DNA from 4 places in the Lentzea sp. NPDC058436 genome. Region 1 is predicted to be linked to each of the others. Evidence: riboswitches for the same ligand, from Rfam matches in the RefSeq annotation. Region 1 holds a riboswitch; each other region holds the start of a gene.
What was found. A riboswitch is a leader RNA that binds a small molecule or an ion and turns the genes downstream of it on or off. The one in region 1 is predicted to bind cobalamin.
Positions count from the first base shown of each region.

Region 2: it holds a riboswitch for cobalamin, as region 1 does, so the genes downstream of both, ACFWN2_RS14685 (CbtB-domain containing protein) here and ACFWN2_RS03360 (prenyltransferase/squalene oxidase repeat-containing protein) in region 1, are expected to answer to the same signal.
Region 3: it holds a riboswitch for cobalamin, as region 1 does, so the genes downstream of both, ACFWN2_RS45850 (FecCD family ABC transporter permease) here and ACFWN2_RS03360 (prenyltransferase/squalene oxidase repeat-containing protein) in region 1, are expected to answer to the same signal.
Region 4: it holds a riboswitch for cobalamin, as region 1 does, so the genes downstream of both, metE (5-methyltetrahydropteroyltriglutamate--homocysteine S-methyltransferase) here and ACFWN2_RS03360 (prenyltransferase/squalene oxidase repeat-containing protein) in region 1, are expected to answer to the same signal.

Region 1 is NZ_JBHXLF010000001.1:808,257-815,935, forward strand. It holds gene ACFWN2_RS03350 (ABC transporter transmembrane domain-containing protein) at 1-45, shown strand, start outside; gene ACFWN2_RS03355 (ABC transporter ATP-binding protein) at 42-1,778, shown strand; gene ACFWN2_RS03360 (prenyltransferase/squalene oxidase repeat-containing protein) at 1,893-2,897, opposite strand; cobalamin riboswitch at 2,929-3,064, opposite strand; cobalamin riboswitch at 3,195-3,264, shown strand; gene ACFWN2_RS03365 (hypothetical protein) at 3,362-5,887, shown strand; gene ACFWN2_RS03370 (ABC transporter substrate-binding protein) at 5,884-6,726, shown strand; gene ACFWN2_RS03375 (ABC transporter substrate-binding protein) at 6,723-7,643, shown strand; gene ACFWN2_RS03380 (energy-coupling factor transporter transmembrane component T) at 7,640-7,679, shown strand, end outside.
Region 2 is NZ_JBHXLF010000003.1:202,732-210,410, forward strand. It holds gene ACFWN2_RS14655 (phosphoribosyltransferase) at 1-601, shown strand, start outside; gene ACFWN2_RS14660 (antibiotic biosynthesis monooxygenase family protein) at 535-846, opposite strand; gene hisG (ATP phosphoribosyltransferase) at 843-1,703, opposite strand; gene ACFWN2_RS14670 (phosphoribosyl-ATP diphosphatase) at 1,720-1,983, opposite strand; partial or broken gene ACFWN2_RS14675 (RNA-guided endonuclease InsQ/TnpB family protein) at 2,107-3,315, opposite strand; gene ACFWN2_RS14680 ((2Fe-2S)-binding protein) at 3,400-4,050, shown strand; cobalamin riboswitch at 4,121-4,253, shown strand; gene ACFWN2_RS14685 (CbtB-domain containing protein) at 4,307-4,495, shown strand; gene ACFWN2_RS14690 (CbtA family protein) at 4,518-5,270, shown strand; gene ACFWN2_RS14695 (HAD family hydrolase) at 5,267-5,923, opposite strand; partial or broken gene ACFWN2_RS14700 (methionine synthase) at 5,916-6,302, opposite strand; gene ACFWN2_RS14705 (PAC2 family protein) at 6,470-7,369, shown strand; gene ACFWN2_RS14710 (hypothetical protein) at 7,511-7,679, shown strand, end outside.
Region 3 is NZ_JBHXLF010000042.1:69-7,747, forward strand. It holds gene ACFWN2_RS45840 (ABC transporter substrate-binding protein) at 1-946, opposite strand, end outside; gene ACFWN2_RS45845 (ABC transporter ATP-binding protein) at 943-1,683, opposite strand; gene ACFWN2_RS45850 (FecCD family ABC transporter permease) at 1,683-2,705, opposite strand; cobalamin riboswitch at 2,739-2,886, opposite strand; gene ACFWN2_RS45855 (YciI family protein) at 2,968-3,387, shown strand; gene ACFWN2_RS45860 (3-isopropylmalate dehydrogenase) at 3,453-4,490, opposite strand; gene ACFWN2_RS45865 (S8 family serine peptidase) at 4,780-7,679, opposite strand, start outside.
Region 4 is NZ_JBHXLF010000001.1:474,500-482,178, forward strand. It holds gene ACFWN2_RS02060 (sensor histidine kinase) at 1-445, opposite strand, end outside; gene ACFWN2_RS02065 (alpha/beta fold hydrolase) at 553-2,520, shown strand; gene ACFWN2_RS02070 (acyl-CoA thioesterase) at 2,575-3,072, opposite strand; gene metE (5-methyltetrahydropteroyltriglutamate--homocysteine S-methyltransferase) at 3,069-5,306, opposite strand; cobalamin riboswitch at 5,439-5,606, opposite strand; gene ACFWN2_RS02080 (TetR/AcrR family transcriptional regulator) at 5,632-6,183, opposite strand; gene ACFWN2_RS02085 (enoyl-CoA hydratase/isomerase family protein) at 6,264-6,983, shown strand; gene ACFWN2_RS02090 (AMP-binding protein) at 6,976-7,679, shown strand, end outside.

The sequences.
Region 1 (7,679 bases):
CTTCTCGACAGCGAGGCCGACTACCGCAGGAGGGTGCTCGGATGAGCCGCCGTCTTCCCCTGGCCACGGCCGGCGAGGTTCGCCGCGCCGCCGGTGCGTACGTGCGGGACCAGCGCGGCCTGGCCGCCGCGACGATGGTGCTGGCGGTCGCGGCGGCACTGGCGGGACTCGTCGCTCCGTGGGTCGTCGGCCGGATGGTCGACGAGGTGATCGGCGGCGCCCAGGCGGCGAGCGTCGTCGGCCTCACCGCTCTGGTCGGCGCCGCCGGTCTGGGCGCGGCCGTGCTGACGGCGGTCAGCGGTGCGCTCGTCGCGCGGATCGGCCAACGGGTGCTGGCGCGGATGCGGGAGGACACCGTCGCCGCCGCGCTGCGCATGCCCGCCGCCGAGGTCGAGGAGACCGGGCGCGGAGATCTGCTCAGCAGGGTCGGTGACGACGTCGCCGTGATCAGCGAGGTCGTCGCCACGCTGCTCGCGCAGTGGGTCGGGGCGGTCCTGACCGTCGGGCTGACGATGGTGGGCCTGTTCGCACTGGACCCCTGGCTCGCCGCCGCCGGTCTGGTCGCGATCCCGGTCTACGGGTTCGCGTTGCGCTGGTACCTGCCGCGCGCGGCGGTCCGCTACGCCGAGGAACGCGCGGCGTTCGGCGATCGCGCGGAAACGCTCGTGTCCGCGCTCGAAGGACTTCCCACGCTGCGTGCCTACGGCGCGGAGGAGCGCCACGTCGGTCTGATCGGCGAGTCGTCAGGGCGGGCGCGGGACGTCTCGCGCTCGATCCTGTGGTTCGCCACCGCCTGGGGCAAGTGGATCAACATCGCCGAGCTGTGCGGTCTCGTCGCCATCGTGATCACCGGCTTCGTCCTCGTGCGCACGGGATCGGCGTCGGTGGGGGCGGTGACGGCGGCCGCGCTGTACTTCCACCGGCTGTTCAACCCGTTGGGGCTGCTGGTGTTCAGCTTCGACCAGGTCCAGTCCGCGATGGCGAGCCTGCAACGCATCGTCGGCGTGATCGGTACCGCCGAGCCCGTCGCGGCGGTCCCGGCACCGGCCCGCACCGGGGACCTGCGCGCCGAGTCGGTGACGCACCGCTACCCCGGCACGGCCGAACCGGTCCTGCACGACGTGTCCCTGCGGCTGCGGCAGGGCGAGACTGTCGCGCTCGTGGGCGCCAGCGGTGCCGGGAAGTCCACGCTGGCCGTCCTGCTGGCCGGACTCGCCTCACCGACCGAGGGCCGCGTGAGCTGGGCCGGGACGATCCCGGACCGGGCGGCACCGCTGGTGCTCGTGCCCCAGGAGACGCACGTGTTCGCGGGCCCGCTGGCCGAGGACCTGCGCCTGGCCGCCCCGGACGCCACCGACGCCGACGCCGAACGCGCGCTGCGGGCCGTCGGCGCGGACTGGGTCGACGAGCTACCTGACGGCGTCCGGACCGTGGTCGGTGAGCTGGGCCGCGAACTGGACCCCGCGCAGACCGCACAGGTCGCGCTGGCACGCGCGCTGCTCGCCGACCCGGCCGTCGTGCTGTTGGACGAGGCCACGGCCGAGGCCGACAGCCGCGACGCGACCCGCCTGGAGGACGGGGCGGCCGCTGTCCTGAATGGACGGACCGGACTCGTGGTGGCGCACCGGTTGCGGCAGGCCGCTACGGCTGATCGCGTCCTGGTGCTGGAGCACGGCCGGATCGTCGAGTCGGGCACCCACGACGAGTTGATCGCCACCGAGGGGCACTACGCCCGGCTGTGGGCCGCCTGGCAGTCGGCACGACCGGAGGTGCGCTGACCGGCTGAGCGGTCGTGGGTGGTTTCCGTGGCACGCCAACGGAAACCACCCGCGGTCTCAACTCACGGGATGGTTTCCGTTGGTACAGCATCGGAAACCACCCGCGACCTCACCTCACGGGCAGGTCAGCACCGGCGCCTGAGACGTGCCACCACCGGACAGCGCGGACAGCTTGACCCCGGTCAGCCCGAGGACCGCCTGGGCCGTCGCGCGCGGCGCGGTCGACTGGTCGAAACCGGTCGCGTCGTAAGCGATGGCACCACGATCCGCGACCGCACCGGCACACCCGACCTGCAGCGAGCGCAGGAACTGCCGGGCCTTCACCGCGGCGGCCGGGCGGTGACCGGCGAGCGCCTCGGCGGCCAGGCCGGTGCTGTTGGCGTTGGAGGCGTTGGTGCCCACGGAGAAACCGCCGTCGGTGTTCTGCTTCGACACCAGCCAGGTCGTGCCCTCGGCGGCGTTGACGTTGTCACCGACGGCGCGCAGCGCCTGCACGACCACGGCGGTCGAGTCGACGTCGCTCGCGCACGGCGTCTGGCCGAAGTTCAGCGGGAACCCGCCGTCGGGGCACTGGGTGCCCGCCAGGAACGCCTTCGCGGACGCCGGGGCGCCGCTGGAGGTGCGGTCCAGCGCCAGCAGGGCGAGGGACTGGCTGAAGGCGTTGGAGTAGTCACCGAAGTCGGAGCGGTCGGAGAACCTCCCGGACGGCGTGAGCAGCGAGAGCAGGCCCGCCTTGAGGTCGACACCGCCGAACGACGCCGGGTTCTTGCCGCGGACCTGTGCGGCGAGCATCAGCTTGGCGTGCGCGCCCGCGTACGCCTCGGTGCCGCTGCCGACGTAACCCGTGGTGATCTCCGGCTTCGCCAGCCAGGTGATCGCCTTGTTCGCGTTCGCGTCCGACGCCTTCGCGGCGGCGAACGCGAAGATCGCGTCGATCGTCAGGCCCTGGTCCGGGTACTTCGTGCCGCCGAAGTCGGCCTCGAACCGTTCGCCGTCGGCCATCTGGCGGGCGAGCCAGCCCGCGGCGGCGTCGGCCTTGTTCTGGGTGGCGGCCGCCGCCGGAGCGGTGACCAGGCCGATGCCGCACAGCAGGGCGGCAGCGAGCACCAAACGTCTCATGAGAAACCTTTCCCGCACTTCCTCGACAGGATCTGGCTGCACCGCGTGGGGCGGGTGACCGGGCTCGCCTCGAAGGCACACCGTTGCGGGACAGCGCCGGACTTTCACCGGACTTCCCCCGCTCCACGCTGAATGGAGTTGGACGGAGCACAGGCTCTCATCCCGGGCCCTTTGTTGGCACCGTTATCCGCGGACGGCGATGTGACCCTGCTAACCGACCTGGTCAGCGGTGCCGCGCCCAAGTGATCGGGTGTTAACCTCGGCCGCCATCACAACTGAACACCGCCACCTGTGACGGGGAAGCCGGTCGAACTCCGGCGCTGTCGCGCAACCGTGGGCCACTGGACAAGTGGCGAGTCGGGATACCGCACGGGTGGATGAACGGTCCAACCCGCTGTCGCGAGAGCAGGGGTGACATCGGCGTCCTGCGCCTGTCCTCCCACGCGTGAGCAAAGGAGGAGAGCATGCGCCGCCGCAGGACAATGGCCGGTTTGGCGTTCGCGGTCAGCATCGGCCTCGTCGCCGCCATGATCGCCGGCACCGCCTCTGCCGCGAGCGACCGCGAAGCCGCCCATCAGAACTCGCTATGGCTCGCCAAGCAACTGCGCGCGGACGGCACCTTCGAGAACCCCAACGGCGGCACGCTCCCGGACCACGGGCTCATGCTCGACGTGCTCTTCGCCGCGTACGCCTCCGGCGATGGCGCTGTGGCCGAGCCGATCGTCGACTACCTCGACGACCAGGGCCACGCCACGGACTACTTCACGTGGGACGGGCTCATTCCCGACAGCGGGTTCGAGGCCGTCATCACCGGCGGCGCGGCGGCGAAGACGTTGGTGGCGGCCCAGATCTCCGGCCGTGACCCCCGGAACTTCGACGGCCACGACATGATCGCCGAGACCAAGGCCGCGATCAGGCGCTCCGGCCCGGACATCGGCCGCGTCAGCGACTACTCGAAGAACCCGGAGTACGCGGACTTCGTCACCAACAACGCGAACGTGTTCGGACAGGCGATCGGCGTGATCGGTCTGGCCGCCGCGGGGGAGAACGACCAGCTCGCCATCGACAAGCTGGTGACGCAGCAGTGTTCCGAGGGTTACTTCAGGATCTTCTTCGCCCTCGTGAAGACCGACGAGACCGGCGACCACGTCACACCGGACGGGTACAAGATCTCCTCGTGCGACGAGGGCAAGGCGACCGGAGTGTCCCCTTCGGACGGTGACACGACCGGTCTCGGGCTGTCGGCCATGCTGGCCGCGAAACGGGCCGGCGCGCAGGGCCTCGACGCCCCGATCGCCCGAGCGGTCTCCTGGCTCGCGGGCAACCAGAGCGCGAGCGGCGGCTGGGGTGGCGGGGTCGGCACCGAGGCGCCGAACACCAACAGCACCGGGCTCGTCGTGCAGGCGCTCGCGGACGCCGGTGGTTCCGAGGCGCTGGTCGACCGCGGCGTGGCGTTCCTGAAGTCCGCGCAGGCGACCGCCGCGGCGGACTCGGGCAACTCGCTCAGCAACGACATCGGTGCCATCGCCTACAACCCGGAGTCCTACGTCGCGGCGCGCGGCACCGGCATCGCCGGGGTCGACACCTGGATCCGAGCGGGTGCCCAGGCTTCCCTGGGGTTGTCGCAGGTGGGGTTCTACGCGCTGGCCACGGGCGGCGGTCCTGAGCCGACCAGCAGCTCAACGACGACCACGACCACCTCCAAGACGACCACCACCACGACGCCGGCCACCAGGACCGAGACGACGACCGCCGCGCCGAACACGACCGTCCCGGCACCCAAGCCCAAGGCCACCACACCGAAAGCCACCGCACCCAAGGCCGTCACCCGCCAGGTCCCGCCGCCGACCAAGACCCAGGAGCGCCCGGACACGGCCACTCCCGCGTCCAAGCTGGGCGCCTACCTGGCGGACAGGCTGGTCGGCGGCGACCACGTCGAGGTCACCGAGAACGACCAGAGGTACGTCGACCACGACGCCACCGCGGACCTGGTCCTGGCCCTGCGGGCGTTGGGCGAACAGCCGGACGCGGTCGACCGGGCCACGAAGTTCCTGCTGACACCGGACGCGGTCGAGGCCTACGCCCACGGCGCACCGTACGAACAGGGCGAGGCGGCGTACGCCGAGCCGCTCGCGAAGCTCGTGGTCATCGCCGAGTTCGCGCAGGCGACCGACCACGTCAGCCGGTTCCGCGCGGACCTGCTGAAGCTGCGCGGCGACGACGGCACGTTCACCGACAAGGGCGCCTACGCTGATGCGAACGCCACGGTGAAGCGGCACTCCTGGGCGATGCTCGCCACCGCACCGGATCCCGGCAGGTCGGTCGAGGCGTTGCTCCAACGCCAATGCGCGGACGGCACCTTCCCCGAGCACCTCGATGCCGACAGGTGCGAGTCGGGCGACGTCGGTGCGACGGCGGCAGCCGTCACCGCGCTCGCTGCCCGCACGCACACCGACGACGTCCCGCCGAGCGGGAAACCGGACGGCTGGTCCGACGAACGCACGTCCGCGTTCGTCCGGGCGGTGACCGCGCTCGGCACCAGGTCGACGAGCAGGGGCCTGGTCGAGGGGGAGGCCGGGCAGCCCGACGTGGCGCTGAGCGCCGCGGTCGCCGCCACCCGGCAGTTCGCCGGACTGGACGCGAGCGAGACCGCGCGGTCGTTGGGAGAGCTGGTTCTCGCGGACGGCGGCCTGACGAAGGGCGCGGTCGCCGCGAGCGACGGCAGGACCGACTTCCCGACGAGCCTCGCCGCCGCGCAGGGGGTGGCGGGCAGGTCCTGGCTGACCGCGGCGGGTTCGCCGCTGTCTCCGGCGGTGCGGTTGCCCCTCGCGGACGTGACGGCTGACGTGCGACCCCAAGCCGTTGACCGGTTCACGCAACCTCAGCTGCTCCTGTGGGGGCTGGGTGCCCTCGGCGGCCTGCTGCTGCTCGGAGCCCTGCTCGTTCTCGTACTCCGTCGTTTGATCAACACCAAGGGGGTCACACCGTGAGAAAGCTCCTCGCTGCCTCATCCGTCCTGGTCACGCTGACGGTCGGACTGGCCGCACCCGCTCAGGCGGCGGGTTATGACGGCATCTGCACCGGCTCGGACGCGCTGAGCGGGACGACGATCGTCATCGACTTCCAGGAGCTCGACGGCAACGGCGGCACCGCGGCGCCGACGATCACGCGGTGCTCGCCCAACGCCAACCCCGGCACCGACCGCACCGGCATCAAGGCGTTGCAGGACGCGGGAATCCCGTTGGCCGGCACCACCCGCTGGGGCCTGGGCTTCGTGTGCCGTCTGAACGGACGCCCGTCGGCCACCGAGAACATCCCGGTCACCGGCAACCCGACCTACAAGGAGGCGTGCTTCAACACGCCGCCCGCCTCCGCGTACTGGGGCTACTGGCACGCCAACGGCGCCGGCAGCACCTGGACCTACAGCAGCTACGGCGCGTTGAACCGCACCGTGGTCCCCGGTGGCTTCGAGGGCTGGTCGTTCTCCCTCAACAAGTCCGCCTCCACCAACCCGGTTCCCGGTGTCACGCCGACGAACCCCGCGGTCAACGCGAGCAACCCCGCGGTGTCCCTCTCGATCAACGACCTGGACCGCAAGATCACTCTCGGTCAGACCACGTCGCTGACCTGGACGTCGACGAACGCCACCGCGGTCTCCGCCAGTTCGGTCACGCCGTCGTCCGGTGGCGGCGGCTGGTCCGGTTCGCTGGCCGCGCCCGGCGGCACGCAGAACGTCACGCCCACCGCGGCGGGCACCTACACCTACATCATCTCCGCGACCGGGAACGGGGTGACGGTGTACTCGTCCGCCACCCTGACCGTCCAATGAGGAGGCTCGCCGCGTTCGCCGGTGCCGTGACCCTGCTCGTGGGCACGGCACCGGCCGCGTCGGCGATCGACCAGAGCAAGGGCCATCCCGGTTTCTGCAAGGACGGCAAGGGCGTCACCGTCGTCGTCGACTTCCAGCAGCTGGGCGGCGACGCCATCGTGCGCTGCAACCCGCAGGCCACCGAGGGCACCGGCCTGGACGCGTTGAAGGGCGCCGGGTTCCAGGTCACCGGCGTGCAGCGGTGGGGTGAGGCCTTCATCTGCCGCGTCGAGAACCAGCCCGCCGCTGCGGACAAGATCCCGATCACGGGCAGGGATAAGTACCAGGAGCTGTGCGTCGACACGCCTCCCGCCGCGGCTTACTGGTCCTACTGGCACGCCGGGAACAACTGCGCCTGGGACTACAGCCAGTGGGGCGTGAAGAACCGCCGGTTCATCCCCGGCGGCTTCGAGGGCTGGTCGTTCTCCCTCAACGCGACCGCCGACACGAACCCCGTGCCCCGCATCGCCGCCGTGCGACCGGGTACCGGGAGCACGGGCTGCAACGCGGTCGAGGAACCCAAGCCGGCCAGCGACGACCCCGACGAGGTGCAGCAGCCGGTTCAGGGCCGCCGGCAGGACACGAGCACGCCCGGAACCGAGCCGGGCGCGACCGAGACGCAGCAGGCCGGCGCACCCACCGAAGCGTTGCCGCCACCGAAGCCTCGTGCGAGCGCGACCGCGCGTCCGAAGGCGAACGACCCGTCGAGCAACATCGCGTTCAGCGGCGGCGAGAACGCCGAGGACGTGAACGAGGCCATCAAACGGACCTCCGGGGCGAGCGACATCGCGCCGTGGGCCGCGGGCGGCGCGGTGCTCGTGCTGGTGGCGGCGGGGTTCTTCGTCGCACGACGCCGGAAACAGGTCAACGAGTCGTGACGTCGTACTTCCTGCCGCGCGACCTGCACCCGGCGG
Region 2 (7,679 bases), on a different contig from region 1:
GGCAGCGCGACTCGCCGACCTCCCCTGGCACGACCCGCTGGTCCTGGGCCTGCCCCGAGGCGGTGTCCCGGTCGCGAGGGAAGTGGCGCGCCACCTCAACGCCGAACTGGACGTCGTCGTCGCGCGCAAGATCGGCGCACCCGGCCACCCCGAGTACGGCGTGGGAGCGGTGACCGCCGACAGCGAGCCCATCTACGACCCGAGGGCGCTCAGAGCCCTGAACCTGACCGAAGAACAACTGGGCCGCACCTGCGACGAAGAACGAAGGGAAGCCCAGCGGCGCACGCTCCTCTACAGAGGTACCAAGCCGCTGACCGTCGAGGACCGCGACGTCATCCTCGTGGACGACGGCCTGGCCACCGGCGTCACCGCCCGAGCAGCGCTCCTCTGGATCGCCCGGCGCGCCCCGAAGAGCGTCACCCTGGCCGTTCCCGTGGCCGCCAGGGAGTCGCTCAGGACGTTCAGCACACCGGTGATCGCCGTGCTGACGCCCAAGCACTTCCAGGCGGTCAGCCGCTGGTACGAGAGCTTCGATCAGACCACGGACGAGGAGGTGCTCAGCGCGCTCTCGAAGTGGGAGACCACCGGGAACGGCGAGTAGAAGCGGTGCAGCAGCGAGGACCAGCGCTCGTACGAGGGTCCCTGCCGGAAGCCGACCTCGTGCGCCTCGACCGAGTCCCAGCGCACGAGCAGCAGGTAGCGCGACGGCGTTTCCAGGCACCGCAGCAGTTCAAGGCCGCGGAAGCCCGGCGAGGCGGAGATCAGCTCCCGCGCCTCGCCGAACGCCCACTCGAACTCCTCCGAGGAACCCGGAAGCACGTCGAGCAGAGCGTGCTCCGTGATCACAGGCGGCAGAACCTGATGTCCGAGGCCAGCACGGCCTTGGCACCGATGGCGGCGAGCTCGTCCATCACCTTGTTCGCCTCCTTGCGCGACACCATCGCCCGCACGGCCGCCCAGTCAGGGTTGGCCAGCGGCGCGACCGTCGGCGACTCCAGGCCCGGGGTCAACGCGATGGCGTCGTCGAGGATCGAACGCGGGCAGTCGTAGTCGAGCATCAGGTACTGCTGCGCGAACACGACGCCCTGCAGTCGGGCCGTCAGCTGCTTCTTGGCGGCCGTGAGCTCCGAGCCGTTGCGGTGCACGAGGACCGCCTCCGACTCGCAGATCGGGTCACCGAACGGCACCAGGTCGTGCTGCTTGAGCGTCCGGCCCGAGCCCACCACGTCGGCGATGAGGTCGGCCACGCCCAGCTGGATCGAGATCTCCACGGCGCCGTCGAGGCGGATCACCTTGGCGGTGATGCCGCGGGCCTTGAGGTCGCGGCCGACGAGCTTCGGGTACGCCGTGGCGAGGCGCTTGCCTTCGAGGTCGGAGACCTTCCAGTCCGTGCCGCGGGGCCCGGCGTAGCGGAAGGTCGACGCGCCGAAGCCCAGCGCCAGCAACTCCTGCACGGAGGAGCCGTTGTCGTCGGCGCCCGAGTCGGCGGCCAGGTCCCGGCCGGTGATGCCGAGGTCGAGGTCGCCGGACGCCACGTAGATCGCGATGTCCTTGGGACGCAGGAAGAAGAACTCGACCTCGTTGTTGTTGTCGAGCACGGTCAGGTCGCGCGGCTCGTGCCGCTGCCGGTATCCGGCCTCGGTGAGCATGGCGGAGGCGCGTTCGGCGAGCGCGCCCTTGTTCGGGACTGCTACGCGCAGCATGTGGAAGTCTTTTCAGTCAGAGGTACTTGTACACGTCTTCGAGGGTGAGCCCACGGCCCAGCATGAGCACCTGGAGGCGGTAGAGCAGCTGCGAGATCTCTTCGGAGAGCTTCTCGTCGGACTCGTACTCGGCGGCGATCCAGACCTCGCCCGCCTCCTCCAGGACCTTCTTGCCCTGCGCATGGACCCCGGCCTCGAGCGCGGCGACGGTGCCGGAACCTTCCGGCTTGGTGGCGGCTCGTTCGGTCAGTTCAGCGAACAGGGAATCGAAGGTCTTCACGGCTTCACATCCTCCCATCCCGCCGCCCCCCGTCCACACCGCGGTCACATCTGTCCCAGGCCGTGGACTTGACTTACTCCCCGCTCACAGGCGAGGAGCCCCACCCGACTCATGCCGGATGCCTCACGGGTGTGCCTCACAACACAGGGTTTCCTGCTTCACCGCTGACCGCGGAGGGGCGGACCCCTTCCGTCTCACATCAACTCCACAGGCATCGTCCGAGTTTCCTCGGGCTACGGCTCGACCAGCCGCAAGTATGTTCTTCGCCGCGTTGAAGTCCCGGTCGTGCCGGGTGCGACACTTCGGACACGTCCAGTGCCGAATGGACAGTCCCAGTTCACTCAGCAGATGTCCGCAAGCCGAACAGGTCTTGGTGCTGGGATACCAGCGATCAACGACCAGCAGCGTCCGTCCTGCACGACGCGCCTTGTACTCCAGCATCGTCCGGAACTCACCCCAGGCCACGTCGCTGATAGCGCGGGCCAATCGCCGGTTTCGGACCATGTTGGCAACCGCGAGATCCTCGATCGCGATGACGACGGAATCCCGGACGATACGAGTGCTGGTGCGATGCAGGAAGTCTCAGCGAGCGTTGGTGACCTTGCGATGTGCGGCGGCAACTCTCGTCTTGGCCTTGCGGCGATTGTTGGATCCGCGTTGGGCGCGGGCCAACCGCCGCTGATACCGGGCCAGGTTGCGCGCTTTGCGCTGCAGATGTCCGGGATTGGCGATCCGTTGGCCATCACTGGTGACGAGGAAGTGCTTCACGCCGAGGTCGAGGCCGACGGCGTGATCGGTGGTGGGGAATGGCTCTGGTTCAACGGTGTCCACCGTGAACGTGATGTACCAGCGTTGGTCTGGATCACGTGCGACAACGACCATGCTGGGGTCGAGTTCGACCAGATTCACCTGGTCGAACGACCATGCGAACCGAATCGCCCCTGTCGTCTTCGCCAGGTGGAGCTGACCGCCACGCATGCGGAACGCCGAACGGGTGAAGTGCGCCGACTGCCGGCCCGCCCGCGACTTGAAGCGCGGGAACCTCGCACGTCCGGCGAAGAAGTTCTGGTATGCGATGTGCTGATGGCGCAACGTCTGCTGCAAAGGTACGCAGGACACTTCTGACAAGAAGGCCAGCTCTTCGGTGCGCTTCCAGGCTGTCAGTGCGGCGTCGGTCTCGCGGTACGAGGTGGTCTTGCCCTCCGTGCGATATCGGCTGGATCGCTCGGCCAGCGTCTTGTTCCACACCAGGCGCACGCATCCGAACGTGCGATTCAGCATCGCGATCTGTTCGGGGTCCGGGTAGGCCCGGCAGCGGTACGCCGTCCTCACCAGGCCAAGCTAGCCGACCGCACTCCACCAGGATCGGGGCCTCCTGGCCGTCCGATGAGATTCCACCCAGTAGCGTGAATTCCCGTGTCCGAATTCGCGGAGGTCCTCGAAGCGCTGCGCCGGGTGCGCGGAATCAACCCGTTCTTCGCGCTCGACGTGGGTCGCCCGGACGAGTCCTGGCTGCCGGGAACCGCACTTCTCGACGGCCCGGCGCTCAAAACCACGATCGACGCCATCGCGAACCGGTACAAAGCCGACGAACCACGCGTCGCGGCGAGCCTGTTCTTCCTGAGTTACACCGCACGGCTGCTCAGCCCCCTCACGGCCGCGAACATCCCGATCGACGTGCGCCCCGAGAACCTCTGGTGGCGGCACGACCCCGCGAACGGCCTGAGCGTGCGCATCGACCAGCCACGACTGGGCCCGCCGGCCGCCGAGGCACTGGCCCCGGTGGTGGAGGCGATCCAGGCGGTCGCACCGGTGGCGCGCGGACTGTTGTGGGGCAACGCGATGTCGAACATCGCCGGCGCGCTGAAAATGGTTGTGCGCGCACGCATGCTCACAGAGGAGGAAGCGGAAGAACGCGGCGAACGGCTCATGAGCGCACCGCCGTTCGAACAGGCGGGAGAATTCCTGAGCTTCCCCGGCGAGCTCGGGTTCCGGCGCAGGAGCTGTTGTCTTTACTACCGCGTCGCCGCAGGTGGGAAGTGTGGTGACTGTCCACTCGTGAAGTGAGGAACGCAACAACTCTTATGGCCGGTTGTGCTTAACGGGCGGCTCAACTTACGGTGCACGCGCCGCAGTGACGGGAAGCCGGTGTGAATCCGGCGCGGTCCTCGCCACTGTGACCGGGAAGCGATCCCCGCCGAGCACGTCACTGGTCCCCGCCGGGACTGGGAAGACGCGGGGGCAGCGTTGATCCGGGAGTCAGGAGACCGGCTGCGGCGCCGCAAGGAGAGTTGACCTTCCACGAGGTATGGAGGAGCCCGTCATGACGAGCCCCGCAGCAAGCCTGTCCGCCGTCCGCGTGCCCAAATGGGCCTTCGCCGTCTCACTGCTCGGCCTGATCGTCACGTACCTGGTCCTGCAGGAGAACGGCCTCGCGCTCGGCGCGGGATCCGAGTTGCTGCACGAGTTCTTCCACGACGGCCGCCACGCTCTCGGCGTCCCCTGCCACTGATCCGACTCCACCGATCACGCAGATGACCACTTACAAGTCCATCGCACTGCGCGGGATCGCGGCCGGCGGCATCGCCGGTGTCGCGTCCGCCCTGGTGCAGCTCCTGGTGACCGAGATCCCGATCCGCGCCGCGCTCGCGGTCGAGGAGGCACGGGCACCCGCCGGCGAAGAGGCCGGCCACTCCCACGGCGGCGAGGAAGAGCTCGTCAGCCGCGGCGCGCAGGTCGTGGGCGGCATGCTCGGCGTGGTGATCGTCGGCATCGCCGTGGGCCTGGTGTTCGCCACGGCTTACGCGCTGTCGAAGCGCTGGTTCGCCGGCAGCACGCCGTTCACGCGCAGCTTCACGTTCGGTGCCGCGGTGTTCGGTGCCGTGGCGTTGCTGCCGTGGCTCAAGTACCCGGCCAACCCGCCGGCCGTGGGCGACCCGGTGACGGTGAACTACCGGACCGCGCTCTACCTCGGCGTGGTCGTGGCGGGCCTGCTGATCGTGTGGGGAGCGAGCTGGCTCGCCGCGCAGCTGAGCACGCAGCCGCAGCCGGTGCGGGCAACGGCCGTGCTGCTCGCGGTGGCCGCGGCCGTCGCGCTGGTGCTGCTGGCGTTCCCCGCGCCGCCGGACACGATCCCCGCGGACATGCCGGTGAACGTGCTGTGGCAGTTCCGCCTCAGCTCGCTCGCCCAGCTGGCGACGCTCTACGTCGGCATCGGCGTGGTGTTCGGCCTGCTGGTGGACCCGGCCACGCGCAAGGCCAAGGCACGCGTCACCGAAGCGGTCTAGAGCGCTTTCAGCACCTCGAGGTCGACGCCGACGAGGGAGTCGCGGAAGATCCGCCGCTCCCCCGTCGGCACCTCGACGTCACACGGCACGACCAGCACGGTGCACCCGGCGGCCACCGCGGCGGAGACACCGGTCGGCGAGTCCTCGATCGCGACGCAGAGCGCGGGATCGACGCCCAGCAGCCGCGCCGCCTTCAGGTACGGCTCGGGCAGCGGCTTGTTCAGCCCGTCCACCTCGTCGCCGCACACGGTGACGTCGAACAGGTCCCGGCCGATCGTGTCCAGCGCGACCTCGGTCAGCCCCCGCTCGGTGGACGTCACCAACGCCATCGGCACGCCCGAAGCGCGCACCGCCTTCAACGCGTCCTGGGCGCCGGGACGCCACGGCAGACCGGCGCGGAAGACCTCCTCGGTGCGGCGCAGGATCCACGCGGCGCCGTCGGCCATGTCGGACTCGGTCGGCTCGATGCCGACGTCGCCGAACAGCAGGCGCATCGTCGTGGGCACGTTGCTGCCGACCATGCGCTCACGGGTCTCCAGGGACAGCACGCCGCCGAGCTTCTCCGCGTACTCGTAGAGCGGGATGTCCCAGAGCTTCTCGGAGTCCAGCAGCGTCCCGTCCATGTCCCACAGGACTGCTCGCAGGTCAGACATCGAAGTACTTCGCCTCCGGGTGGTGCGCCACGAAGGCGTCGGTGGACTGTTCCGGGTGGAGCTGGAGTACCTCGGACAGCGCCACCCCGGTGCGGGACGGGTCGAGGGGCACACGAGGTCTTCGCGGACGCGCCTGTGCTCGGCCAGCGCCTCGGTGAGCCGGCCCCCAGTCCGTGGACTTCCAGGTGCTCACGATACGCGTTCTGGCCGAACAACTCGTCCGCGTGGCCTGCGATCGGCCTGCTCATCGTCACGCGGTGGAACGCGATGGCGCCGATCCCTTTTCTGGCGCGGAAAAGTGAGCCGGAAGCGCGCACGGGAAGCAGCCGTGGACGACAGCGGCGTGGGCAAGAACACCTTCCGCGGCAAGGCGTTCCAGCCGGTGGATCCGGCGAGCGGGAGGCCGGCGGCCCGGAGCGTCGTGCCCATGGCGCCGTCAGCGACGACAACACGGTTCACCAGCGCTTCCGGCGACGGCGACGCTCCGCGATCACGCATGGGCCAAGCCTACGATGAGTTGACCGGCCGAACCCGTAGTCTGGCGCCGTGAACGATCCGTCCCAGGAATCCCCGACCCCCTCGAACCCGCGCATCCCGCTCACGGCTCCGATCATGGTCTGTGCGTTCGAAGGCTGGAACGACGCAGGCGACGCCGCCAGCACCGCGATCGAGCACCTCCAACTCACCTGGGACGCCACCCCGCTCGCCGAGATCGACCCGGACGACTACTACGACTTCCAGGTGACGCGGCCGACCGTCCGCCTGGTCGACGGCGTCACCCGCAGGGTCGACTGGCCGACGACGCGGCTGTCGGTGTGCCGCCCTCCCGGCTCGGACGTGGACGTGATCCTCGTGCACGGCATCGAGCCGAACATGCGGTGGCGCAAGTTCGCCGCCGAACTTCTGGGCCACATCGACGCCCTCGGGGTGACGACGGTGGTGACGCTGGGCGCGCTGCTGATGGACACGCCCCACACTCGCCCGGTCCCGGTCACCGGCACGGCCTACGACGCGGACGCCGCCGAGAAGTTCGGCCTGGAGCACTCGAAGTACGAGGGCCCGACCGGCATCGTCGGCGTGTTCCAGGACGCGTGCGTGCGGGCGGGCATACCGGCGATCTCGTTCTGGGCCGCGGTCCCGCACTACGTCTCGCAGCCGCCCTCCCCCAAGGCCACGCTGGCCCTGCTGCACCGCGTGGAGGAGGTCCTCGACATCGAGGTCCCGCTCGGCGCGCTGCCGGAGCAGGCCGAGGAGTGGGAGCGCACGGTCTCCGAGATGGCCGACGAGGACGAGGACGTGCGCAACTACGTCCGCGCCCTGGAGGAGCGCGGCGACGCGGCGATGCAGATCACCGAGGCGTCGGGCGACGACATCGCGGCGGAGTTCGAGCGCTACCTGCGCCGCCGCGGCCGTGGCCCCGGCTGGCCGTCCCCCGGTCCTCGTTAGCGTCAACGCAGGTCAGGAGCCGTCTCGGTCATTTGGACCGGGACGGCTTTTTTCACGCTTCCGAGTGATTGAGCCGGGGTTTCCACACGCCGAGGAATGGGTAGCAAGATCCATCTCAAGACAGGAACCACCGTGTCTCTCGTGCGCAAGATCGCTGTCGGTCTCGCTGCGGGCGGCGGCGTGCTGTTGGCCGTGTCTCCCGCCAGTGCAGCTCCCATCTCCTCCGTCGACTCCCTCGGGGAGAACGGCCCTCACACGGCCGTGAACGACGTCAGGGAGTCGTTCCAGGACAACCTCTTCGGGGTGCAGG
Region 3 (7,679 bases), on a different contig from region 1:
TGGAAGCCGCGTTCCGAGGCCCCTCCACCAACGCGGCGTAGGGCAGCGAGAAGAACCGCTTCCCCTTGACCGCGGGCGAGTTGGCCAGCGGCGCGTACCCCTCCAGGAACCGCTGCTTCTCCTCGGGCGTGTTCGCCTCACCGTCCGCGTAGTCCACGATCAGCACGACATCGGGGTTGCGCTGCACCACCGTCTCCCAGTTCACGGTGGTCCAGCTGTCGTTGAGGTCCCCGAAGATGTTGTCCCCACCGGCCTTGGAGATCACGTCCTGCGGCGCCGCGTTCTTCCCTGACGTGAACGGCTGGTCCTGCCCGCTGTCGTACAGGAACACCTTCGGCCGCGGCTTGCCCTCCATCAGCCGCCCGGCGGAGGCGATCTGCTCCTGGTACCCCTTGATCAGCTCCTCCGCCTTGGCCTCGACGCGGAAGATCTTCCCGAGGTTGCGCAGGTCCGTGTACAGCGCGTCCAGCGCGGGCATGATGCCGCGCTGCTTGCCGGTGCCGTTGCGGCACGCCTCGGTCAGCAGGTACGTGCCGATCCCCAGCTCCTTCAACGCGTCCGGGGTGAAGCCGGTGCTCTCGCTGAACCCGTAGTTCCAGCCGGCGAACACCAGGTCCGCGTTGACGCCCTGCACGACCTCCTTGGAGATCTTGTCGGACAGGTGCTTGCCGCTCTCGAAGTCGGCCTTCCACGGGGAGGTCTGCACGTCGACCGTCTTCAGGCCGTTCACCACGTAGCCCGCCATGCGGTCCTTGAGGCCCAACGCGAACATCATCTCGGTGATGCCGGTGTCGTTGGTGACCACTTTGGACGGAACCTTGTCGAAGGTGACCTGCTGGCCGCAGTTCGTGACGGTCACCGGGTCGGACGCGGCGGGGTCCTTCGCGACCGTGGCGCCACAGCCGGAGACGAGCAGCAGGGCCGCTGTGACGAGTGCGGTTCTCAAGGGGTGACCTCCTGGTCGAACAGGAGCTGGGGAACTCCCGTTGTCGGGTGCCGCACTACGTGCGCGGTGACGTGGAAAACCTTGGCCATCAGTTCCGGGACGAGGACCTCCGCCGGGGTGCCGGAGGCGACCAGCCGTCCCTCGTCGAGCACGTGCAGGCGGTCGCAGTAGGACGCGGCGAGGTTCAGGTCGTGCAGGACGGTGAGCACGGTGATGCCCAGGCCTCGCGCCAGGGCGAGCACCTCCAGCTGGTGCCGGATGTCGAGGTGGTTGGTCGGCTCGTCCAGCACGAGCACGCGAGGTTCCTGGGCCAGTGCGCGGGCGATGAGCACGCGCTGGCGTTCGCCGCCGGAGAGACTCAGGAAGCTGCGTGAGGCGAGGTGCGCGACGTCCACTGTGTCCAGTGCGTCGCCCACCACGCGCCGGTCGCGGGCGGAGTCGCGTTCGTGCGGCAGGCGGCCCATCTCCACGACCTCGGCGACCGTGAAGTCGAACTCGACCTGCGACTCCTGCGACAGGGCCGCGAGGTCGCGGGCGATGTGCTGTCGCTTGTGGACGTTCTCGCCGTCGATCAGCACGGCGCCCGAGTCCGGCTTCAGGGCGCGGTAGACGCAGCGCAACGTCGTGGACTTGCCGCTGCCGTTCGGGCCGACGATGCCGACGACCTCGTCGCAGGCCTGCAGGGTGATGTCCGTGATGATGCCGCGGACCGTGACGTGGTCGATGTCGACGCGCATCAACGTCCTCCGAACACGTAGGTCTTGCGGCGCATGAGGAAGATGAAGCACGGCACGCCGATCGCGGCCGTGATGACGCCGAGCGGCAGCTCCTCGGGCGCCGCGAGCATCCGGGCGGCCACGTCGACCCAGACCAGGAACGACGCTCCGGCGAGCGGTGCGAGCGGGAGGACCTTGCGGTGGTCCGCGCCCACGACCATGCGGGTGAGGTGCGGCAGCATCAGCCCGACGAAGCCCACCGCGCCGCTGACCGCCACGAGCACGCCCGTGATGCCCGCGGTGACGATGAAGAGGTGCGTGCGGAACCGGTTGACCGGCACGCCGAGCGTCGTCGCGGTCTCGTCGCCCATCGCCAGCGCGTTCAGCTGCCGGGCCCTGGTCATCAGGTACGCGATGCCGAGTGCCGTCACGACGGCGGCGATCGGCAACGACGTCCAGCTCGCGCCACCGAGGCTGCCGAGCAGCCAGAACATGGCCGACCGCGCCGCCTCCCCGTGCGGCGCCTGGAACACCAGCAGCATCGCCACGGCGGAGAACCCGTACGCCAGCGCGGTTCCGGTCAGGACCAGCCGCAACGGTGTGAGCCCTCGGCTCGTGCGCGCGGTGATGTAGACCAGGGCCGTGGCGCCGAGACCCGTCACGAACGCGCCGACCGACAGCGCGTAGACGCCGAGACCGGACAGCACGCCGAGCGTCGCCACGGCCGTCGCGCCCACGCTCGCGCCCGACGAGATGCCGAGCACGTACGGGTCGGCGAGGGCGTTGCGGACCATCGCCTGGATCGCGACGCCGACCGTGCTCAGGCCCGCGCCCACGACCGCCGCCAGCAGGACGCGGGGCAGCCGGATGTCCCAGACGATGTGGTACTGCCCGACGAGGTCCGCGGGGATCGTGCCGCCGCGCAGGGCCTCCCAGAGCAGCTCGACCGTGACGTCGAACGGAACGGAGACGGGGCCGAGCGCCACGCCCGCGACGATGCTGACGACGAGCACGCCGACGAGCGCGCTGATCTTGGAGATCACTGATGCCCTTCCCGCAGTCCACGGCAGGAGTTGGTTCCTCGGTCCACCGTGCACGGGTGTTCGGGCTCGTCCCCCCGCCCAGGGGGACCTACCGTTGCGGGTCAGCGCCGGACTTCGACCGGTCTTCCCCCACGCACGACTTCGGTGACCCTACCTGCGAAAACAGGAAGTTCGAAAATTTTCCGGGTGTGATGTCGATCCGGCACCGCGCCCGTTCGACCTCTGGACGTCAGCGAACGAGACACGAACGAGGAGACACACCGTGAAGTACATGCTGATCATGCGCGCCACCGACGAGGCCTTCGAGAACATGGGCGAGTTCGACTTCGACAAGATGCTGGAGACGGTCGGCGCGTTCAACGACGAGCTCATCCGCGCCGGTGTGCTGCTGGCCGCCGAGGGCCTCTCCGACCCGTCCGAGGGCGTCGTCGTCGACTACTCCTCCGAGCCGGCGGTCATCACGGACGGCCCGTACGGCGAGACCAAGGAGCTGTTCAACGGCTTCTACCTGCTCAACGTCGCCTCGATCCAGGAAGCGGTCGAGTGGGCGAAGCGCATGCCGATGGCCGGGCCGGGCTTCAAGACCGAGATCCGCCGCGTGCCGACGATCGACGAGTTCCCGCAGGACAACGAGTGGATCCAGAAGGAGCGCGCGTGGCGTGAGGCCAACGGCCAGCTCTGACCAGCGCTGAGAAACGCCGAAGCCCGGCCGGGAAGATCCCGGCCGGGCTTCAAAACGTCTGAACCTCAGCCCGTGCGGACGTTCGACGACACGAGTGCCGCGAGACGGTCGCCGATGGCGTAGGTGGCCCCAGGCGACTGGTGGTCCCTGGTCGCGAGATCAAAGGCCACGGAGGCCTCGATCCGGCGCGCCGACTCGTGCTCGCCCAGGTGGTCGAGCAGCAGCGCGACCGACAGCACGGCGGCCGTCGGGTCCGCGATGCCCTGGCCCGCGATGTCCGGCGCCGAACCGTGCACCGGCTCGAACATCGACGGGTTGCGACGCGTGACGTCCATGTTCCCCGACGCGGCCAGGCCGATGCCACCCGTGACGGCGGCGGCGAGGTCGGTCAGGATGTCGCCGAACAGGTTGTCCGTGACGATCACGTCGTAGCGGCCCGGGTCGGTGACCAGGTGGATGGTCGCCGCGTCCACGTGCTGGTAGGCCACGGTGACGTCCGGGTGCTGCAGCGAGACCTCCTCCACGACGCGCGACCACAACGAGCCGGCGTGCGTGAGGACGTTCGTCTTGTGCACCAGCGTCAGGTGCCGGCGCTGGCGGTTCGAGGCACGCGCGAACGCGTCCCTGACCACCCGCTCGACGCCGAACGAGGTGTTCAGCGAGACCTCGGTGGCGATCTCGTGCGGCGTGTCCTTGCGGAGCAGGCCGCCGTTGCCCGCGTACGGGCCCTCGGTGCCCTCGCGCACCACCACCATGTCGATCTCCGGCGGGTCCGCGAGCGGGCTGCGGACACCGGGGTAGAGACGAGCAGGGCGGAGGTTCACGTGGTGGTCGAGCTCGAAGCGCAGCCGCAGCAGCAGCCCGCGCTCCAGAATTCCGCTCGGCACCGACGGGTCGCCGACCGCGCCGAGCAGGATCGCGTCGTGCTGGCGAAGCTCCCCCAGCACCGACTCGGGCAACAACTCTCCCGTGGCGTGCCAGCGCGCCGCGCCGAGGTCGTAGCGAGTGATCTCGGCCGCCGGAACGACCTCTCCGAGGACCTTCAGGGCCTCAGCGATGACCTCGGGCCCGATCCCGTCTCCTGGGATCACTGCGAGCCGCATCCACACACCTCCCAGGTGTCAGTCCCCAATTGGTGGGACTATTTTCCTCACGCGAAAGGCTACCGGCATCGCGGGCGCTCACCGCATGCCGGACACCCCATCGGGGTGTTATCTCCCGTACTGCGGGACACCCACACGGCCTATACCCCACTTTCGGGTGTCACTCGACCGCAGGAACGGGGTCGCGTCAAGGGGTGACGGCAGGCAGTTCCGGACCGTGACGTGCCGAGAGGCCCGGCTCTCCGAGGGAGAACCGGGCCTCTCGTGAAACATCCGACCTGGCGGGCTACTAGTAGGCGCCGCCCCGGCCGCTCGACTTCACCGTGACGACCGACGCGCGGTCACCGTTGGCATTGTGGTGGTTGAGGACCAGCAGGCCCTCGGACTTGTCGGCCTTCAGCGCGGCCTCGTCCTTGTTCACCACGAGCGCGGTGCCCGGCTTCGCGACGTACGAGAGCGCCGCGTCGCCGCCGCCCTGCGCCCACAGACCCGGCTTGAGCGGGTCGAAGGACAGGTTGCGGTCGATCACGTCGATCAGCTTGTTCGCGTTGCCCGGCGCCACGTAGTAGCCCGCGGTGCCCACGACGTACGACAGGCGCGCCGTGTCCTTCGTCGCGTCGATGCCGAGTGCGCTCAGCAGCACCGGCAGGACGACGACGTTGGTGTCCTGGACGTTCGCGTCGACGTCGCCGAACAGGCCGTTCACGCCCTGGATGTCGACGGTCTCGCCCGTCTTCAGGTCCACGGTGGACGCGACCAGCAGGTCGGTGTCGGTCAGGCGGGTGGCGAACACCTCGAAGTCCGCGGTGCCGTCACCGTTGGTGTCGATGTCGACGAACGGAATGGTGTTCTTGCCCAGGTTGTACCAGTTGCCCCAGGTCGCGACACCGAACGCGAGCAGCGCCTCCTCGGGCTTGCCCTGCGCCTTGGCGAGCGGGGCCGTGGAGGCCGCGCCGACGTAGCGGAGGTCGCCGCCCTTGGCGGTCTCGTTGAGCGCGCAGTTCTCGGTGACGTTGCGGCGGCAGTCGCGCAGCTTCGGCGACTGGGCCTGCAGTTCGAGAACGCTGACCAGCGAGCGGTAGGCCTGCGAGCCCGAGCCCTGGTCGATGCCCTTGCCGGTCAGGTTCAGCACGGCCTGCTTGTCGTTGCCGCGGAACTTGAGGCTGGACGCGGTGTTGATGTCCGCGACCGGCTTCGGCGCCGAGTACACCGACAGGCGCAGCGGCACCGTGGCGCCGGCGGTCGGCGTGAACGTCACGCGACCGGAGGCGTCCGCGAGGAACTGCCGCGGCACGTCGAGCTGGAGCGGCTCGACCGTCGAGTCGACCGTCTTGCGCAGGGCCTTCGGGTCGGTGATCTTCAGGGTGACCTTGACGCGCGCGATGCCGCGCGGGCTCAGCTTCACCTTGTCCTGCGAGAGCACGTAGCTCACGCCGGGGATCGTCGTGGCCGCGGTGTAGCCGACCTTGTACTCCACGGACTTCGTGGACTTGTTGACGATCTTGATGGTCTTGGACAGCGAGACCGGCTTCGAGACCTCGACGACGCCGAAGTTCGCGCTGACGTAACCGTTGTCCTCCTCGACGTACGCGAGGACCTGGTTGTCGATCGCGGACTTGCCGTCCACGCGGCCGGTGCCGACCCGGTTGGGGGCGAAGGTCTTGCCGTTCTCCTTCACGTCCGCACCGGCGGTGTTCATGATCGAGGCCTTGACCTCCTCGAGCGTCCAGTCCGGGTGCGCCTGGCGGACCAGGGCGGCGATGCCGGCGACGTGCGGGGACGCCATCGACGTACCGGAGATCACCAGGCGGTCGTTGCCGGAACCGACGGCGGTCGACGAGATCGTGTCACCGGGGGCTGCGACGTCCGGCTTGATCGACTGGCCGCGGGTGCCGCGGCTGGTGAACGAGCTCGGAGTGTCCGAAATGGACTGGTCGTACGTCGGCGTCGAGGTGCGCAGGTCACCCGCGAGGCGGACGACCAGCGTGCCCGCGTCGAGCGCCGGGCGGACCGCCGCGGTGGCCGAGCCGGTGAACTGGAACATCGGGATGGCCGCGTTGCCCGCGATGCCCGCCGCGAAGTTCTCCAAAGTGGACGACAGGAGCACGCCCTGACCGCCCGCGGCCTGCACGTTGTTCGCGCGGGCGGCCGAACCACAGCGGCGCGTCGCGTCGTTGTCGTCCCACTCCAGCCACACGAACTTGCCCGCGACGTTGTCGGTGATCGCGACGCAGCCGTCGGTGTTGCCCGCCTGGGTCACCTTGGCGACCGGCAGTTCCTTGTTGTAGCCGAGGTAGCCGGTGAAGCTCTGGCTGTACTGACCGGGCTTGAGGCCCTGGCCCTTGACCTCGGCGCCGTCGCGCAGCACGTACGAGTCGCGCGTGGAGGCGACGGTCAGCGCCTCGGGCGTGTTGCCCGGCGAGCCGCCGATGTCGTAGAGGTCGCCGCCGTTGCCCGCGGAGAAGACCGGCATGACGCCGACCTTGTACAGCTTCTTGACGAACAGGCTGTCGGGGTCGTCCGGGGCGCCGTAGTCGGAGCCGAGCGACAGGTTGACCACGTCGAGGTGGTCGGAGAAGTCGCCGTCGCCGTCGGGGTCGAGCGACCAGTCGAGCGCCTGCGAGGTGACGTTGGTCGAGCCGTCGCAGCCGAAGACCTTGAGCGCGAAGATCTGGGCCTTCGGCGCGGTGCCGGGACCGATCTTCATCTCGTTGAGCTTCGCGGCGTCGAGCTTGGTGTAGTCACCCTTGAACGTGCTGCCGTCGGCGTTCTCGCCGAAACCGGCCGTGGTGCCCGCGACGTGCGAGCCGTGGCCGTTGCAGTCGATCGGGTTGGGGTCGGGCTTCGGCGTGTTGATCGCCGGGTCGGTGCTCTCGCCGTCGTAGGTCTCACCGACGAAGTCGTAGCCGCCGACGACCTTGGCGGTCGGGAAGTTCGGGTCGGCCTTGGTCGGGTCGACGGCCTTGAACGCCTCGACCGTGCCGGGACCGCCGAAGTTCGCGTGCGTGTAGTCGACGCCGGTGTCGATGATGCCGACGCGGACGTCGTCACCGAGCTTGCCGTACTGCTGCCAGACGTTGAGCGTCCTGGTGAGCTGGACGGCGTTCGAGTTCTGGCGCTTCTTCGGCACGACCGGGTAGACGGCGAGGACGTCCTGGCGCTGGGCCAGTTCGCGAACCTTCTGCGCGT
Region 4 (7,679 bases), 330 kb from region 1:
AGATCAGCCCGACCTTGGCCGCGGCCACGAGGACGTACCAGTCGAGGGCGTACCCGCGGGTGAGGTGGGCGAGCACGAGGCCGCCGACCACCCCGAGCAACGACACCACCGCGTGCCACCCCCGCAGCCACGCGCCCGCCCGGTACGACGCGACGAGGATCCCGGCCTCGTTGAGCCGCAGGGACTGCGGCCCGCCGAGCAGGAGGGCGGCCCCTGCGTTGAACACGGCGGCGGCGACCGCGACGGCTCCCGACCACTCCGTCCGGCTGGCGAGTGCGGCGTCCGCGAGCACGATCCCGAGCAGCGCGGCGATCCACGCGACGCTGATCGGGAGGTCCTGCACGAGGAACGACGCCACGTCCGCCGCGACGCAGACACCCGCGACCAAGTAGGACTGGCGCTTCAGGCTGGTCCGCGCACGGGGCAGCGACTGGGCGTTGATCACCCGCAGACGATGTCAGGTGGCGCGGCGCGCGGCATCCCTCGCGCGAGGGAGACGGTTCTCCTCTCGGCGGGGAAGATCGGCGGCCCCGGAATTCCTAGGTTCTGTGCATGCCTTCGATCAAGCCTTCCCGCCGGGTGGTCGCCCTCGGACTCACCGGCGCCGTCCTGCTCGGACTGGCCACCCTGGCCGTGCTCCCGGAGCGGACGACGACCGTGCCGGACGGGGCGGCACCCGGCTCGCTGACGATGCGACCCTGTGAGTACGACACCGAGGCGGGCGCCCTCGCCGCCGACTGCGGCACGCTCGTGGTGCCGGAGAACCGCCGCGACCCCGCCTCCGACCTGATCGCGTTGCCGGTGACCAGGATCCGCGCCACCACGCCGAATCCGGGCGTGCCGGTCTTCCGGCTGGGTGGCGGTCCCGGTGCCACGAACCTGAACTTCCCCCAGGCGAGCAGGCTCACCGGCGAGAGCGACGTCGTGCTCGTCGGATACCGCGGCATCGACGGATCACGTCGCCTGGACTGCCCCGAGGTCGCCCTTTCCATGCGTGCGGGCGACGGGATCGCTGACGCGAAGACCCTGCCCGCCACCGCCAAGGCGTTCGAGCTGTGCGCCAAGCGCCTGACCGAGGACGGCGTCGACCTCACCGGGTACTCCATCGCCCAGCGGATCGACGACATCGAGGCCGCCCGCACGGCGCTGGGCCACGAGCGGATCAACCTGTTCAGCACCAGCGCAGGCACCCGCACCGCGATGATCTACTCGTGGCGCCACCCCGAAGCGCTGCAGCGGTCCGTGATGCTGTCGGTCAACACACCGGGCCACCTGTTCTGGGACCCGGCCACCACCGACTCCCAGTTCGGCCAGTACACCGCCCTGTGCCGCGCCGACGCCGCCTGCTCCGCCCGCACCCCGGACCTCGCGGCCTCGATCCGCGACGTCGCCACCGACCTCCCGGACAGCTGGGGACCACTGGCCATCAAGGACACGAACGTCCGCGTCCTGAGCCAGTACGCCATGCACCACAACGGAAGGGCGCAGGCACCGAACAGCGCGCCGACCGTGCTCGACGCCTACCTCAGCGGCGACACCGGTGCGCTGTGGGCGATGTCCGTGCTGGGGGACATGACCCTGCCGGACTCGCTCGTGTGGGGCGAGTTCGCCTCGTTCGCCATGATCGACGCGCCCGCCAACCAGCGGTACTACGACAACGGCGGCGACCACGGCTCGATCCTCGGCAACGCCTCCACCGACTTCCTCTGGGCCGGCCCGTCGGGCGTCGCGAAGGTGTGGCCGGACAGCCCCGACAACGCCGAGTACCGCACCATGCGGCCGAGCGACGTCGAAACGCTGGTCATCAGCGGTGAGGTCGACCTCTCGACCCCGTCCCAGTTCGCCACCAAGGATCTGCTCCCGTCGTTGTCGCGTGGCAAGCAGGTCGTCCTCGCGGGCCTCGGCCACACGTACGACTTCTGGGAACACCGCCCGGAGGCGGGCCGGCACCTGCTCACCACCTTCTACGCCACCGGACAGGTCGACAGCTCGCGCTTCGACGCCCGGCCGGTCGCCTTCGACGACGTGCCGCTGAGCATGTCCACGGTCGCCAAGCTCCTCGTCGGCGTGGCCGTCGGTGGCGCGCTCCTCGGCCTGGCGGTGCTCGGACTGCTCGCCCGTTCCGCACGTCGTCGTGGTGGGTACAGCTCCAGGGCGGGCGCTTGGATCCGTGCCCTGACGGCGCTTCCGCTCGGCCTGGGCGGCTGGTTCCTGGGCGTGCTGGTGGTGTGGACGATCAACCCGGACGACTTCGTCCTGAGTGCCACGGCGATCGTTCCCGGAACCGGTGTGCTGATCGGTCTCGGCGCCTACCTGGCGTGGGTCCGTCCCGAGTGGGCGCGATCGGTCCGGCGCAGGGGAGTCGTGGTGGCGATCGGCGCGGCGCTGGCGGGCGCCCTGCTCGGGACCTGGGCGATGCCGGGCATGGTCGCCCCGCTCGCCGCCGTCGCCGGTGCCGCCGCGGCCGTGAACCTGGCCCTGGTGCTGCTGCGACGACCCGAAGTGGTGCCGGCCGTGTGACGGTACGTCCACTGTGGACGGGGGGAGGTGACCGGGTCACCTCCCCCCTCGCCGTCAGGCCGTCCTCCTCCGCGAACTCTCGATCGCCGTGCGCCGGGCGAGCCGGTGCGCGCGCCGGATCTGCGCCTCTCCGAACCGCCTGCGGTCGTCGTCGGTCTCCGGCAGGACCGGGGGAACGGCACGAGGCGTTCCGGTGTCGTCCACCGCCACGAGCACGACGTAGGCCGAGGCGACGTGCACGGGCGGCACCGAGCGGTCCCACCGGTCGGCCAGCGCCCGCACGCCGACCTCCATCGACGTCGAGCCCGCCCAGTTGACCTGGGCGTGCAGGTGCAGGACGTCACCCACGCGCACCGGGACGCGGAACACCATCTCGTCGACGGCCACGGTGACCGACGGGCCCTCCGAGTGGCGTGCGGACACCACGCCGGCGAGCGAGTCGACGAGCTTCATCAGCACGCCGCCGTGGACGGTGCCCATCAGGTTCGTGTCGTGGTCGTCCATGATCTGCGACAACGTCATGCTGGACGCGGCAGGGGACTTCGGTGTCACGTCAGCTGCTCCCTGATGCGGCGGGTGGCGGCGACGAGGTTGCGCAACGCGGGCTCCACCTCGGCGTAGCCGCGGGTCTTCAGGCCGCAGTCGGGGTTGACCCACAGCCGTTCACCTGGCACCGCGCGGACGGCCTCGGCCAGCAGACCGGCGGCCTCGTCGACCGACGGCACGCGCGGCGAGTGGATGTCGTAGACGCCCGGCCCGACGCCACGGCTGAAGCCCGCCTCCTGGAGATCTGCCAGCACCTCCATCTTCGAGCGGGCGGCCTCGATGGTGGTGACGTCGGCGTCGAGACCGTCGATCGCGCCGATCACCTCGCCGAACTCCGAGTAGCACAGGTGGGTGTGGATCTGCGTGGCCGGCGAGGCTCCCGAGGTCGCGAGCCGGAACGCGGCCACCGACCAGTCCAAGTAGGACTGCTGGTCGGCCTCGCGCAACGGGAGCAGTTCGCGCAGCGCGGGTTCGTCGACCTGCACGATCCGGATGCCGGCCGCCTCCAGGTCGTGGATCTCGTCCCGCAGCGCCAGGCCGACCTGGAACGCCGTGTCGGCGAGCGGCTGGTCGTCGCGGACGAACGACCACGCCAGGATCGTGATGGGGCCGGTGAGCATTCCCTTGACCGGCTTGGAGGTCAGCGACTGGGCGTAGGAGCTCCAGCCCACCGTGATGGGGGCGGGACGGGACACGTCGCCGTGGATGATCGGCGGCCGCACGCACCGGGAACCGTAGGACTGCACCCAGCCGTGTTCGGTCGAGGCGAAGCCGTCGAGGTGCTCGGCGAAGTACTGCACCATGTCGTTGCGTTCGGGTTCGCCGTGCACGAGGACGTCGAGGCCGATGTCCTCCTGCAGGTCGATCACCCGCGCGATCTCCTCGCGCATCCGCTGCTCGTAGGCGGCGGGATCGGTGCCGCGGAGCTCCTTGCGCGCCTTGCGGATCTCGGCGGTCTGGGGGAACGAGCCGATCGTGGTCGTCGCCAGCCTGGGCAGTCCCAACAGCTCCTGTTGCGCACCGGCGCGTTCTTCGTAGGCCACGCGGGTGTGGTGCTCGGGGCGCAATGTGGCGACACGGGTGCGGACCTCGTCGTCCTGGCGCGGCGACGGCAGGAACCGGGCCGCCTCGTCCGCCCACTCGCCGTCGACGCCGTCGCGCAGGGCCTTGCCGAGCAGCACGACCTCGCGGACCTTCTGGCGGGCGAACGCGAGCCGGTCGCGCACGTCTTGGTCCAGGCCGGTCTCGGCGTCGAGGTCGTACGGCACGTGCAGCAACGTCGACGAGGTCGACACCGCGACGGTGCCGGCCGAGCCGAGCAGCGAGGCGACCTTCGCCAGTGCGGCGCGCAGGTCGGTGCGCCACACGTTGCGGCCGTCGACCACACCGGCGACCAGCGTCTTGTCCCGCAACGCGGGAAGCGTGGGCACGTCACCACCGGCGACCAGGTCGACCGCGAGCGCCTCGACCGGGCTGTGCGCCAGGATCTCGAACGCCGGGCCGAGGCTGCCGTAGTAGCCCGTGACCAGCAGCCGCGGGCGTCCAGGCAGTCCGCCGAGCGTCCGGTACGCGCTGCGCAGCGCGTCCAGTTCGGCGGGGGACCGGTCGGCGGCGAACGCGGGCTCGTCGAGCTGCACCCACTCCGCACCCTCCGCGCGCAGCCGGGCCAGCAGTTCGGTGTAGGCGTCGAGCAGGCCGGGAAGCAGCGCCAGCGGGTCGAAACCGGGGACGACGGACTTGGCCAGCAGCAGGAACGTCACCGGGCCGAGCAGCACCGGTCGCGTCGTGACGCCGAGCTCGCGGGCCTCGCGGAACTCCGCGATCGGCTTGTCGCCCGCCAGTGCGAACGCGGTGTCCGGGCCCAGTTCCGGCACCAGGTAGTGGTAGTTGGTGTCGAACCACTTGGTCAGCTCCAGCGCGACCGCGCCGTCCCTACCCCGTGCCGCGGCGAAGTAGGTGTCCACAGGGGACAGACCGAGGTCGTGGAACCGCTGCGGGATCGCGCCGAACAGGGCGGCGGTGTCCAGGACCTGGTCGTAGAACGAGAACGTGTTGCCCGGAACGGAGTCCAGGCCGGAGTCGCGCAGTTCGGTCCACGTCTGTGCACGCAACTGACGGGCGGTCTCCTGAAGAGCGGCCTCGTCGATCCTGCCCGCCCAGTACTGCTCGACGGCGCGCTTGAGTTCGCGTTTCGGCCCGATGCGCGGGTAGCCGAGAACGGTACTGCCGATGGTGGTCACAAGCTCTCTCCTCGCGAGCGTGCGGAACGCACCGGAATCTCCCGAGGCAGCGCGGGGCAGCACGAAGCAGCCGCGCCCGTGGCCCGCCCGAGAGGCACCGGTGCACCGCGCACCGGGTGGCGCGCGGACCGTCGGCAGGTCTTCGGACTCGTGGGCGCCTGACACGCTCCTACCGGCCGTCGCTTCCCAGACCTGTCGGTCCAGTGCTGTGTGACGGCTTTCGTTCCCACTCACCGCTGCGGGGCAGTCCCGGACTCACACCGGGTTCCCTCTTGCCTCACCTCGGTCCGGGGAGGACCGGGGTGAACCGTCGGCACCGACGAGCCTACTGGCGCACGCCGAGCATGCCCAGCGCCATCCCCGCGTACCGGGATGCGAGATCGTCCAGCGAGAGCGCGCCCTTGGGGGAGTACCAGCGGGACACGCCGCTGCACATCTCCAGCATCGCGAGCCGGGCCACCTGGGGCGCGTCCACGTCCAGCGACGCGATCGCGTCCTGCCAGAACTGCTCGTAGCGGTCGCGCAACGCCACGACCTCCTCGCGCCGAGGGCCGGTCAGCGCGCGCATCTCGCCGTCTACGACGAGCGTCTCCAACTGCTGCTCGGCGTGCGCCCGGACGTGCATCTCGACGAGGCCCGTGAGCCGTTCCACCGGGTCGTCCGTGGCGGAGATCACCTGCTCGGCGGCCTCGATCAGGCGCGTGAGGCTGGTGCGCATGATCTCGGCGAGCAGGTCCTCCTTGGTGCCCATGTAGTGGTACAGCGTCGCCGACGACAGGCCCGCCGCCTGGGCGAGGTCGCGGATGCCGGTGCCGTGGAACCCGCGTGCCGCGAACAGTTCGACCGCCGCCCGCCGCACGCGTTCTTCGGTGCTCATGTGGTCCTCGCTCTCTTGACCGGGACGGTAGCCGACTCCTACGGTCGGACTCAATCGATCGATCGATCGAAGGGATTCGGGTGGTAGTCGAGTACGAGTGCCGGAACGGTGTCGCGCTGGTGCGCCTGAACCGGCCGGAACGCCTGAACGCCGTGGTGCCGGAGCTGGTGGAGGCCCTGCTCGGGGCGCTCGACCAGGCCCGCGAGGCGCGCGTGGTCGTGCTGGCCGGGCGGGGCCGGGCGTTCTGCGCCGGGCACGACCTGAAGGAGCCCGCACCGGTCGAGACCGTCGAGCAGACCCGGCTGCGCCTCGAAGCCATCCAGGAGGTGACCAGGCGGATCAGGCGGTTCCCCGGTGTCGTGATCGCGGCCGTGCACGGGTACGCGCTCGGCGCGGGCTGCGAGTTCGCCCTGGGATGCGACCTGGTCGTCGCCGACGAGGGCGCGAAGTTCGGCTTCCCCGAGGTCGGGGTCGGGCTGAGCGTCACCGGCGGTATCTCCGCCCTGCTGCCCAAGCTCGTCGGCCTCGCCCGAGCGAAGGAGTTGCTGCTCCTCGGTGACCACGTGCCCGCTCATCGTGCGGCCGAACTCGGGCTCATCAACCGCGTGACGCCCGCCGGAGAGCACGAGAAGGTGGCGCTGGAGCTGGCGGACCGGATCGCCGCGCAGCCCCCGACCGCGGCGAGTCTCGCCAAGCGGGTCCTCGACCTCGGTCTGGACGCCGGCCTGGAGCAGGCGCTGGCGACGGAGGTCGACCACGCGATCCTCACCAGCCTGTCGGGGGAGTACCGCCATGGCTGACCTCGTCGAGGCGCTGCGCCAGGCGGCGCGGCGGTGGCCCGGTCGGATCGCATGGACCTTCGACCCCGGACGGCGCTACACCTTCGCCGAGATCGACGACCTGTCGTCGGGCTACGCGCAGACCTTGCGCGACAACGGGATCAGGGCGGGTGACCGGGTCGCGGTGCTACTGCGCAACGTGCCCGAGTTCCCGCTGACGTGGTTCGCGCTGATGAAGCTCGGTGCCACGATGGTCCCGGTCAACGTCAGGTACCGCGCGGTCGACGCGGACCACCTGCTGCGCTCGTCGGGTGTGGTGGCGGCGGTGAGCACCGAGGAGTTCCGGCCGCTGCTGGAATCCGTCGGCGCACCCAACACCCACTACGACCTGACGCCCACACCGGGTTTCGTGCAGGAGGACGTCACGGCGCCGGCCAACGTTCAGTACACCTCGGGCACGACCGGCAAGCCCAAGGGCTGCGTGCTCTCCCACGAGTACTGGCTCACGTTGGCGCGCAGTCTCGTCGACCACTTCCCGAGGCTGACCGAGCACGACGTGATGCTGACCGCGCAACCGTTCCACTACATCGATCCACAGTGGAACGTCGTGGCCGCGCTGCTCGCCGGCGCCGAACTGGTGGTGCTGGACGGCTTCCACCCGTCGGTCTTCTGGGCGAAGGTCCGCGAGCACCGCGTCACCTACTTCTACTGCCTGGG